Regions from separate parts of the Sphingomonas sp. PAMC 26617 genome, predicted to be linked through region 1. Evidence: riboswitches for the same ligand, from Rfam matches in the RefSeq annotation. Region 1 holds a riboswitch; the other holds the start of a gene.
What was found. A riboswitch is a leader RNA that binds a small molecule or an ion and turns the genes downstream of it on or off. The one in region 1 is predicted to bind thiamine pyrophosphate.

Region 1 (4,816 bases):
GCAAGACCGGCGTCATCACCAGCCCGTACGACAAGCTCTCGGTCTCGGTCAGCCTGCGCCATGACGTCAACGGCGCGCACCGGTCGAGCATCCTCCAGCCGTCGATCAACTATCTGACCCCGCTCAGCCGCAAGGCGGCAATCGCCGTGTTCGGCACCGCGCAGCGAGTTGAGAGCGGCTACGGCCAGACCTATTTCTCGATCACGCCGGCGCAGAGCCTCGCCAGCGGCCTGCCGCAGTATAGCGTCGGCAAGGGCTGGAAGAACTATTCGGTCGGTGGCCTGGCGACCTATTCGCTGACCGGGGATCTGCTGCACGGGTTCAAGCTCGTGGCGGGCGGCACCTATTCGCGCATGCTCGGCAATTTCGGCGACAGCCCGATCGTGAGCATCGCGGGTTCGCGCAACCAGTGGGTCGGTGCAGCCGGCGTCGCTTACACCTTCTGATGTAGCGTACCCGTATCGGGGCAAACCTTTCGGCGCGGCATAAGCTCTGCGCCTGGCCGCCATTTCCCGGCTTGCGTCCCGCCTCGCGCGGTGCCACGCAAGCCGGGCCGCAAGGCGCGTTTCAAGGATGAAGGCTTCGCCCCGATGAACGATACTGACCAGCAGCTGATCGAACGGCTCGAATCCCGTGCCGAACGTCGCAGCGAACGCCGCGAATTTTTCCGTACCGCGCTCGGCGCCGGAGCGGTCGCCGCACTCGGCGCAACCGCAGTCACGATCGGAAGCCGGGCGACCGCGCAGGCGACCGACAACGACGCCGCGATCCTTAATTTCGCGCTCAACCTCGAATATCTCGAGGCGCAATTCTATTCCTTCGCCGCGTTCGGCACCGGTTTGCCCAACGCGTTGCTGACGCCTGGCAGCGCAAGCACGACGACGCAGGGCACCGTCACCGGGGGCCGCGCGGTCAACTTCACCGATCCGCTGGTTGCCCAATATGCGCGCGAGATCGCGCAGGACGAGGTCAACCACGTTACCTTCCTGCGCGCGCAGCTGTCGACCGCAGCGGTCGCGCAACCCGCGATCGACATCGGCTCGAGCGCGACCAGCGCGTTTAGCGTGGCGGCGCAGGCGGCCAAGATCGTCGCGGCGGGGGCGGCGTTCGATCCTTATGCAAGCGACGAGAATTTCCTCCAGGCGGCGTTCCTGTTCGAGGACGTCGGCGTCACCGCCTATCGCGGTGCCTCCTCGCTGCTTTCCAGCAAGGTCTATCTCGAGGCTGCCGCGGGCATCCTTGCCGCGGAGGCGTATCACGCGTCGATCATCCGGACCGTGCTGTACAGCAAGGGGCTGCAGACCCCGAGCCTGCGCACGAACACCGATGCGATTTCGAACGTCCGCGACGCGTTCGACGGCAGCAGCGACGATGACCAGGGCATTTCGGCGACGACGATCGCCAACAGCCAGTTAACCGCGCTCAACGGTCTCAGCGCATCGAACATCGTGCCGACCGGGCAGGATGGTCTTGCCTATGGCCGCGCGACCGGCCCCGTGCTCAACATCGTCTATCTCAGCACGCTCGCCGTGGCGAAGGGGGGCTTCTTCCCCAATGGCGTCAACGGCAGCATCAATACCAGCACCGCAGCGGCCTGAGCCTCGCGTCTGTGCTTCCCTTGTCTTCGCGCCCGTACCGGAGTGTTTCCAGTGATCGATAGCGACCTCCTTCTCACCGTCCTCGATGCGGGCGAACGCCGCCGCGCGGCGCGGCGCAGCTTCCTCCGCACCGCCGGGGCCGCCTCGGTCGTCGCGGGCGGCAGCGCGCTCCTTTCGGCCTGCGGAGCAAACAACGGCGACAGCGCCATCACCCCGACCCCCACGCCGACCGATACCGCCAGCGCGACGCCGAGCCCGGCCTCGACCGACGTGCTGAAGGACCAGGACACGTTCAACTTCGCGCTCAACCTCGAATATCTCGAAGCACAGTTTTACAGCTTTGCCGTCACTGGCGCAGGTCTTCCCGCCGCGCTGCTGACCGGCACGGGCACGCCCGGCGGCGTGACCGGCGGGCGGCAGGTCGCGTTCACCGATCCGATCGTCCAGCAATATGCGCGCGAGATCGCGGCGGACGAGGTCGCGCACGTCGCGTTCCTGCGCTCGGTGCTTGGCACGTCGACGGTCGCGCAGCCTGCGATCAACATCGACGGTGGCGCGACCGGCGCGTTCACCGCGGCGGCGCGTGCGGCGGGAATCGTCCCGGCGACCGGCACCTTCGATCCTTATGCCAGCGATGAGAACTTCCTGCTCGCGGCGTTCATCTTCGAGGACGTGGGCGTCACTGCGTATAAGGGTGCAGCGCCGCTGATCGCGCAAAGCCTGCTGATCGACGCGGCCGCCGGGATCCTCGCGACCGAGGCCTATCACGCCGGGCTGATCCGCACGGTGCTCTACGCCAAGGGCATCGCGACCCCGTCGCTGCGTACTAACGCCAATCTGATCAGCGACGCGCGCGACAGCCTCGATGGCACGGCGAGCGACCTCGACCAGGGGATCGGCGACGGCACCACCGCGAATCTCGTCCCGACCGACGCAAACGGCATCACGTTCAGCCGGACGCCGGGGCAGGTGCTCAACGTCGTCTATCTCAACCGCAATGCGGTGGTCGGCGGTGGGTTCTTCCCCAACGGCATCAACGGCAACATCAAGACCAGCGCGGCGAGCTGACCTACCTTTCCTTCGTCGCTTGAAGCACGTACAAGACTGAAATTCCCCGGGGGGCTGCGCCAGAGCAGCTGAGAGGTGGCTGAAGCCACGACCCGTTTGAACCTGATCCCGTTAGCACGGGCGGAGGGAGGGAGCGGTGTCCACGCCCGGGTTCCGTTGTCGCTCGTCCGATTTTGAGGAGCGAGACAATGGCCGACATTCCTGCCCGCACTGAAATTGGCGTTACCACCGGCGCGATCCGCGGATCGCGCAAGATCCACGTGCCGTGCGCGAATATCCCTGGCGCGGGGGTCGCCATGCGCGAGATCCTGCTCGAACCCTCCGCGAACGAACAGCCGCTGCGCGTCTACGACACGTCCGGGCCGTATACCGACCCCAAGGCGCAGATCGACATCAACATGGGGCTCCCGCAGCTCCGCCGCGACTGGATCGTCGCGCGTGGCGACGTCGAAACCTACGACGCGCGCGAAATCCGCCCCGACGACAATGGCCTGACCGGGCCGGATCGCTCGGCGGGCGTCCCGCAATATCCCAACGTCGTGAAGCGCCCGTTGCGCGCCAAGGCGGGGGCGAACGTCAGCCAGATGCATTATGCGCGGCGCGGGATCATCACCCCCGAGATGGAATATGTCGCGATCCGTGAGAACCTCGGTCGCGCCGCCGCCAAGGAGAAGCTGATCCGCGACGGCGAATCGTTCGGCGCTTCGATCCCCGATTATGTCACCCCCGAGTTCGTTCGCGACGAGATCGCGCGGGGCCGGGCGATCATCCCCAACAACATCAACCACCCCGAATCCGAGCCGATGGCGATCGGGCGCAACTTCCTGGTCAAGATCAACGCCAACATCGGCAATTCGGCAGTCGCGAGCAACGTTGCGGCGGAAGTCGACAAGATGGTCTGGTCGATCCGCTGGGGCGCGGATACGGTGATGGACCTGTCGACGGGGCGCAACATACACGACACGCGCGAATGGATCCTGCGCAATTCGCCCGTCCCGATCGGCACCGTTCCGATCTACCAGGCGCTCGAAAAGGTCGGAGGCGTCGCCGAGGACCTGACGTGGGAGATCTTCCGCGACACGCTGATCGAACAGGCCGAGCAGGGCGTCGATTACTTCACGATCCACGCCGGCGTGCGGCTCGCCTACATCCCCATGACCGCGAAGCGCGTGACCGGGATCGTCTCGCGCGGCGGGTCGATCATGGCGAAATGGTGCCTCGCGCACCACAAGGAGAGCTTCCTCTACGAACGTTTCGACGAGATCACCGAGATCATGCAGGCGTATGACATCGCCTATTCGCTCGGCGACGGCCTGCGCCCCGGCTCCATCGCCGACGCGAACGACGAGGCGCAGTTCAGCGAACTCTATACATTGGGCGAGCTCACGCATCGCGCGTGGAAGAGCGACGTCCAGGTGATGATCGAAGGCCCCGGCCATGTGCCGATGCACAAGATCAAGGAGAACATGGAAAAGCAGCTCGAAGTGTGCGGCGAGGCCCCGTTCTACACGCTCGGGCCGCTCACCACCGATATCGCGCCGGGCTATGACCATATCACCAGCGGGATCGGTGCCGCGATGATCGGCTGGTATGGCACCGCAATGCTTTGCTACGTCACGCCCAAGGAGCATCTGGGCCTGCCCGACCGCGACGACGTCAAGGTCGGCGTGGTGACGTACAAGCTCGCCGCGCACGCCGCCGATCTGGCCAAGGGGCACCCGGCGGCCAGGATGCGCGACGACGCCTTGTCGCGCGCACGCTTCGATTTCCGCTGGCGCGACCAGTTCAACCTGTCGTTGGACCCCGACACCGCCGAGCAATATCACGACCAGACGCTCCCGGCGGAAGGCGCCAAGACCGCGCATTTCTGTTCGATGTGTGGCCCGAAATTCTGCTCGATGAAGATCACGCAGGAAGTGCGCGACTTTGCGGCGAAGCAGAACGGCCCGGCGGACGGGTTCCTCGCGGCGGGCGCGGGGCAGGCGGCGGACGCGGACCGCGCGGCCTTTGCCAAGGGCACGACGCATGTCGACGCGGAGGCCGGGATGGCGGCCATGAGCGAGACGTTCAAGGAGAAGGGCGGGGAGATTTACCTGCCGGCGGAGTAAGACGCAGGAGGTTTCAAGTGCCGGCGGCGGGAGAGCGCCGCC
Region 2 (4,816 bases), 970 kb from region 1:
CGAGCTCGGTCCCCATGCCGTGGACGAGATGCGCGGGCGACGACGCCATCGCCTCAGAACACCCGCGACACGGTGGCGATCACCGCCGCCCCGCCGCCGACATAATAAGCCGGCGGGCTTCCCGCGATCAGCGTGCCGTTGCGCCCGATCGTGTCGCGCGCATTGGTGCTGACCGCCTGCACGCCCGACAAAACGTGCGGATCGGTGACGTTGATCGCGTTGAGCCGCAGGTCGGTGCGCTTACCGTCGAGCCAGTCCGCGAGATGCACCCCGACCGACAGGTCGAGTGTGGCGTAACCGGGAATGCGCTCGTCGTTCATGAAGGTCGCATATTGGCGGCCGGTGTATTTGCCTGCCGCGCTGCCGAACAGCCGACCATCGTCATAGATCGCGCCCGCGCCGAACTGGACGCTCGGGCTCGATACGGCATGCTTGCCGCGCGTCGGCAGGAAGTCCGCGCCGATGGGCACGTCGTCGCTCAGCCGCGCGTGAAGATATTCGCCCGAGACATAGAGACTGATCCCGGCGGCGGGACGATAGTCGATCTCGCCGTCGACACCGTAGGTCGTCTGGCGACCGGCATTGAGCGTCGAATTGATCTGCGCGCCGCCCTGGTCGACCACCGTCGCGAGCTGGCGGTTACGGAAGCGATAGTGGAAGGCAGTGACCGAGGCGGACAGGTTGCTGCCGATGAAGCGATAGCCGAGTTCCTGCGACACCGAATATTCGTTGCGGAGCGCGGTCGTGCCCTGCGTCGCCACCGCGCCCTCGGCATAGACGTTGTAGAGCGTATATTCGTTGGGCGCGCGGAAGTTGGTAGTGACGTTGGCGAAGACCTGCTGGCGGTCGTCGATCTTGTAGTGGATCGCGGCGCGCGGGAGCGCGGCGAAGCTGTCGGAGCGGACCCGGTCCTGCGGGCCGGGGAGGTAATTGCGTCCGCTGCGCAGGACGTCGACGCCCTTGAACCCGACGTCGACGGTCAATCGCGGGGTCAGCGTGATGCTGTCGGCGACGAAGAACCCCTTGGTGACGGTGACGGTGCGTTCGTTCTCATAAGCGAGCAGCCGCCCGTCGGCGGTGCGGATCGCCTTGTCCTGATAGCCCCAGCGATCGCGCGGCGTGCCGTCATCGCCGATAGAGGTATAGGTCTGGAGCACGCGGTCGGTGCCGTAGTCGAACCACAGCCCGGCGGTGATGCGGTGCGCGCCCGCGTCGAGCGTCAGCTTGCTGACGTTGCCACCGCGGAACTGGTCTCCGGTGAAATTGCCGAGGACGGTTGCGACGCCATCGACCGCGCCGGGCAGCGCGACCGGGTCCGCGAGCGCCTCGGTGCCGAGGAAATTGCCGGTCGTCGCGAGTTGCGTCCCGTAGGGCGAATTGCCGTAGCCGAACTGGAGATAGCTGGTGGTGTCGAGCGCGAGCCCGTCGGCGAGCGTCAGGTGGACCGGCGCCGAGAGGTACACGTTGCGGAACGGCGCGCGATACAGCCGCCAGTAATTGGTGTTCCCGGGGGCATAGTCGCGGTCGTAGTTGAACCCGCGTCCGTCCGCCTGAAATTCGGCGAGCGTCGGGCTGGGGTAGGTCGAAGCGTTGGTCTCGTTGTACGACACCGCGAGGCTCGCGCGGTTGCCCTTGCCCCATTCGTCGAGCAGCTTGGCATCGACATGCCGCCGTTTGTCGAACCCCGCGCCGCGCCAATTGTCCGCCTGGATCTGCGAATAGGAGACGAACGCGCGCAGCCCGGTCGTCCCGATCGTCCCCGTGTCGAGCCGGGCGAAGACGCGCCGCGCATTGTACGAACCGAGCGAGAGGTCGAGTTGCGCCTGCGGGGCGGTCTTCGGGTCATCGAGCGCGAGCGACAGCAGCCCCGCCGCGCCGCCTATCGTCGGGGAATCGAGATCGACCGCGCCTTGCGCAAGCGTGACCTGCTTGAGGTTCTCGCTATCCGCAAATTGCGCGGGGTAGGCATAATAATAGCCGATGTCGTTCTGCGGCGCGCCTTCCATCAGCACGCCGATCTCGTCCTGCCCAAGCCCGCGCAGCGTCAGGCTCGAGCTGGCGGACAGGCCGTAGGGGTCGGTCGAGGCGACGTTGGCGCCGGGCAGCAGCGCGACGAGCTGGAACGCGTTGAGCGTCGGTGCCTGCTTGGCGATGAACGCGGCGGAAATCGCGCTTTGCTGCTTGGGCGTGTCCTGGTCGGGGAGCAGCCCGGCGGGATCGGCGCGGCCGGTGACGACGATGTCGGCGGGCGCGCGATCGGGGGCATCCTCGCCGATCGGGTCCGCGAAGGCCGGGGTCGCGATGACCGCTGCCGACAGCAGCAGAAAGCGGGAAAACGGATACGCCATCGTTCGTCGTCACTCCACACGGGGGGACAACGGAGACAGCCGCCAACCCTCCCTACGCCGGTGTTAGCCGGATCAGGTTCAGCGGGTCGTGGGCTGCAGCCCACCTCTCAGCCGCGCGTCAGCGGCCCCCCGGGGAAGTGCGCGCCTTAGGCGCGAACGGCGGGGTTTCAAAGCGGAATCCGGCGTGCGGCTATGACTGATAATGCGCGACGTTGTCGAAGCCGGTGTTGCCCTTCGCCATCCGCACGAGCTTGCGCGCATAGGTGCGGACGTGGCGATCAAACTTCGTGTCGTTGTACACGCCGGACCAGAGATACTCGTCGCGCGCGATGAACTGCTTGAGCTCCTCGAGGAAATCGGCCTGCGCATTGGTCGAGACCTTGGTCTTGAGGAACGCACAGACCATCTCCTCGGCGGCGGCCTTGTCGCAATCGTCCTGCCGGTCGCGCCCGCCGCGCTCGGCGGTGACCTGATCGGACCGTGCGGCGGCGACGCGACGCTCGAGCCAGGTGCGGACCGCCGCGCCATCCCATGCCTTTGGTTCTGCCATCGCTGCTCTCCACGTCCGTTACGGTCCAGCCCTGCGCGTTGCCCCCTGCGTTGCGGTGGCGCAAGGGAGCGGCGCCTGATACGGCGAACCCGCAATGCCTTTTCTGATATCCCTGCTGCGCCTGATCGCTGCGCTCCTGTTGCTCCTCACCGGCACCGCCGCGCTGGCGCAGACGCCCTCGGTCGCGGCGCTGTCGCTGCAACTCCGCAGCGCCGAAACCGAATTGCGGACGGTCGACGGGCTGCTCGACAACCAGGTCGATGCCGATAGCCAGAAGGTCCTGCGCGGACGCGCGGTGGCCGCGCAGCAGGCGGCGTCCGATGTCGTCGACCAGTTGCGCCAGCAGCAGACGCTGCTCGATGCGCGGATCACCGGGCTCGGTCCGGTTACGCCCGGGGTGGCCGAACCTGCCGAGATGGGAACGCAGCGCAAGGCGCTCGCGCAGCAACATGCGCTGATCGATGCCACGATCAAGCGCGGCGGGCTGGCGAATGTCGAGGCCGAGCAACTGATCGACGAGATCGACCGCAGCCGCGCGCAGAAGTTCAACGAGAAGGTCTCGGCAAAGGTCGCCTCGCCGCTGACCCCGGCCTTCTGGCGCGCGCTCGTCCAGGCGCTGCCGCGCGATCTACGGCGGACCGAACTTTTCCTGACGCAGGGCCTGCGCCAGATCCGCGCGCAATGGCGCGGGCTGCTGCCGTGGCCGCTGCTGCTCGGCGCGATCCTCGCGCTCGTGCTGCTGATTCCGGTCCGCGTCCGCGCGCGCCAGTTCGGGCAACGGCTGCTGGTCGAGGGCGCGCCCGGGCACCGCGTCCGCCGCTCGGCCAATGCGTTGTGGCGGGTGCTGATCGGCACGCTCGCGCCGTTGCTTGCCGCGGTCGCGCTCGTGCAGGGGCTGCGCTGGTCGGGCCTGCTCCCCGAACGGTGGAGCGGGGTGCTCGACGCGTTCGTCATGGCGTCGGGCTTCTGCGCCTACACCGCGGCGGTGAGCGGCGCCTTGCTGATGCGCAACGGCGCATCGTGGCGGGTCGCGCCGATCGACGACGAAACCGCCGCCGCGCTGCGCCCGCTGTCCTGGGTGCTCGCGGGGCTCGCGTTCGCGAGTATCCTCGTCGGTGCGTTCAATACCGCGATCGGCGCGAGCCAGCCCGCACTGATCGCGACGCAGGCGCTCAACGCGTTGCTGCACCTGCTGCTGATCGGCGTGTTCCTGGTCGTGCTCGGCCGGTTGCGCGCCAGGCGCGCCGAAACCGAAGAGATCCAGAACGCCAAGACGAGTGCCGGGATCGGCATCGGCGCGTTGCTCGCCTGGGTGCTGGTCGGCTCTGCGCTGATCGCGTTGCTGCTCGGCTATGTCGTGCTCAGCCTGTTCATCGCGCAGTTCATCGCGTGGGTGACGATCGTCGGGACGACGCTGTACCTGCTGATGGCGGCGGTCGACGATGTCGCGACCAGCGTGTTCGTGCGCGAAAGCCGGATCGGGGTCACGCTCACCCGCGCGCTCGGGGTGCGGCCGAGCATGGTCGACCAGTTCGGCGTGCTGCTCTCGGCGGTGCTCCGCGTCGCGCTCGTGCTCGTCGCGCTCAGCCTGCTGGTCAATCCGTTCGGCGGGGGCGCTGGCTTCGGTACGGTCTTCGGGCGGCTTGGGGTGCTGGCGCAGGGCGTCGAATTCGGCGGGGTATCGATCTCGCCCGCGGGCATCCTGCGCGGGATCGTCGTGCTGTTCGTTGGGCTCGCGCTGGTGCGCGGGTTCATGGGGTGGCTGGAAAAGCGCTATCTGCCGATCACCGATCTGGACGGCAGCGGACGCAACTCGGTCAGCCTCGTCGCGCGCTATGTCGGGATCGCGATCGCGTTCATCTGGGCGCTCGCGTCGCTGGGGATCGGGGTCGAGCGGGTCGCGCTGCTGTTGTCGGCG

Region 2: it holds a riboswitch for thiamine pyrophosphate, as region 1 does, so the genes downstream of both, RH91_RS01350 (TonB-dependent receptor) here and thiC (phosphomethylpyrimidine synthase ThiC) in region 1, are expected to answer to the same signal.

The regions. Positions count from the first base shown of each region.
Region 1 is NZ_JH594425.1:1,289,257-1,294,072, forward strand. It holds gene RH91_RS05655 (MipA/OmpV family protein) at 1-446, shown strand, start outside; gene RH91_RS05660 (ferritin-like domain-containing protein) at 591-1,598, shown strand; gene RH91_RS05665 (ferritin-like domain-containing protein) at 1,650-2,666, shown strand; TPP riboswitch at 2,704-2,812, shown strand; gene thiC (phosphomethylpyrimidine synthase ThiC) at 2,855-4,774, shown strand.
Region 2 is NZ_JH594425.1:318,692-323,507, forward strand. It holds gene RH91_RS01345 (phosphotransferase enzyme family protein) at 1-49, opposite strand, end outside; gene RH91_RS01350 (TonB-dependent receptor) at 54-2,348, opposite strand; TPP riboswitch at 2,381-2,490, opposite strand; gene RH91_RS01355 (hypothetical protein) at 2,539-2,898, opposite strand; gene RH91_RS01360 (DUF3772 domain-containing protein) at 2,993-4,816, shown strand, end outside.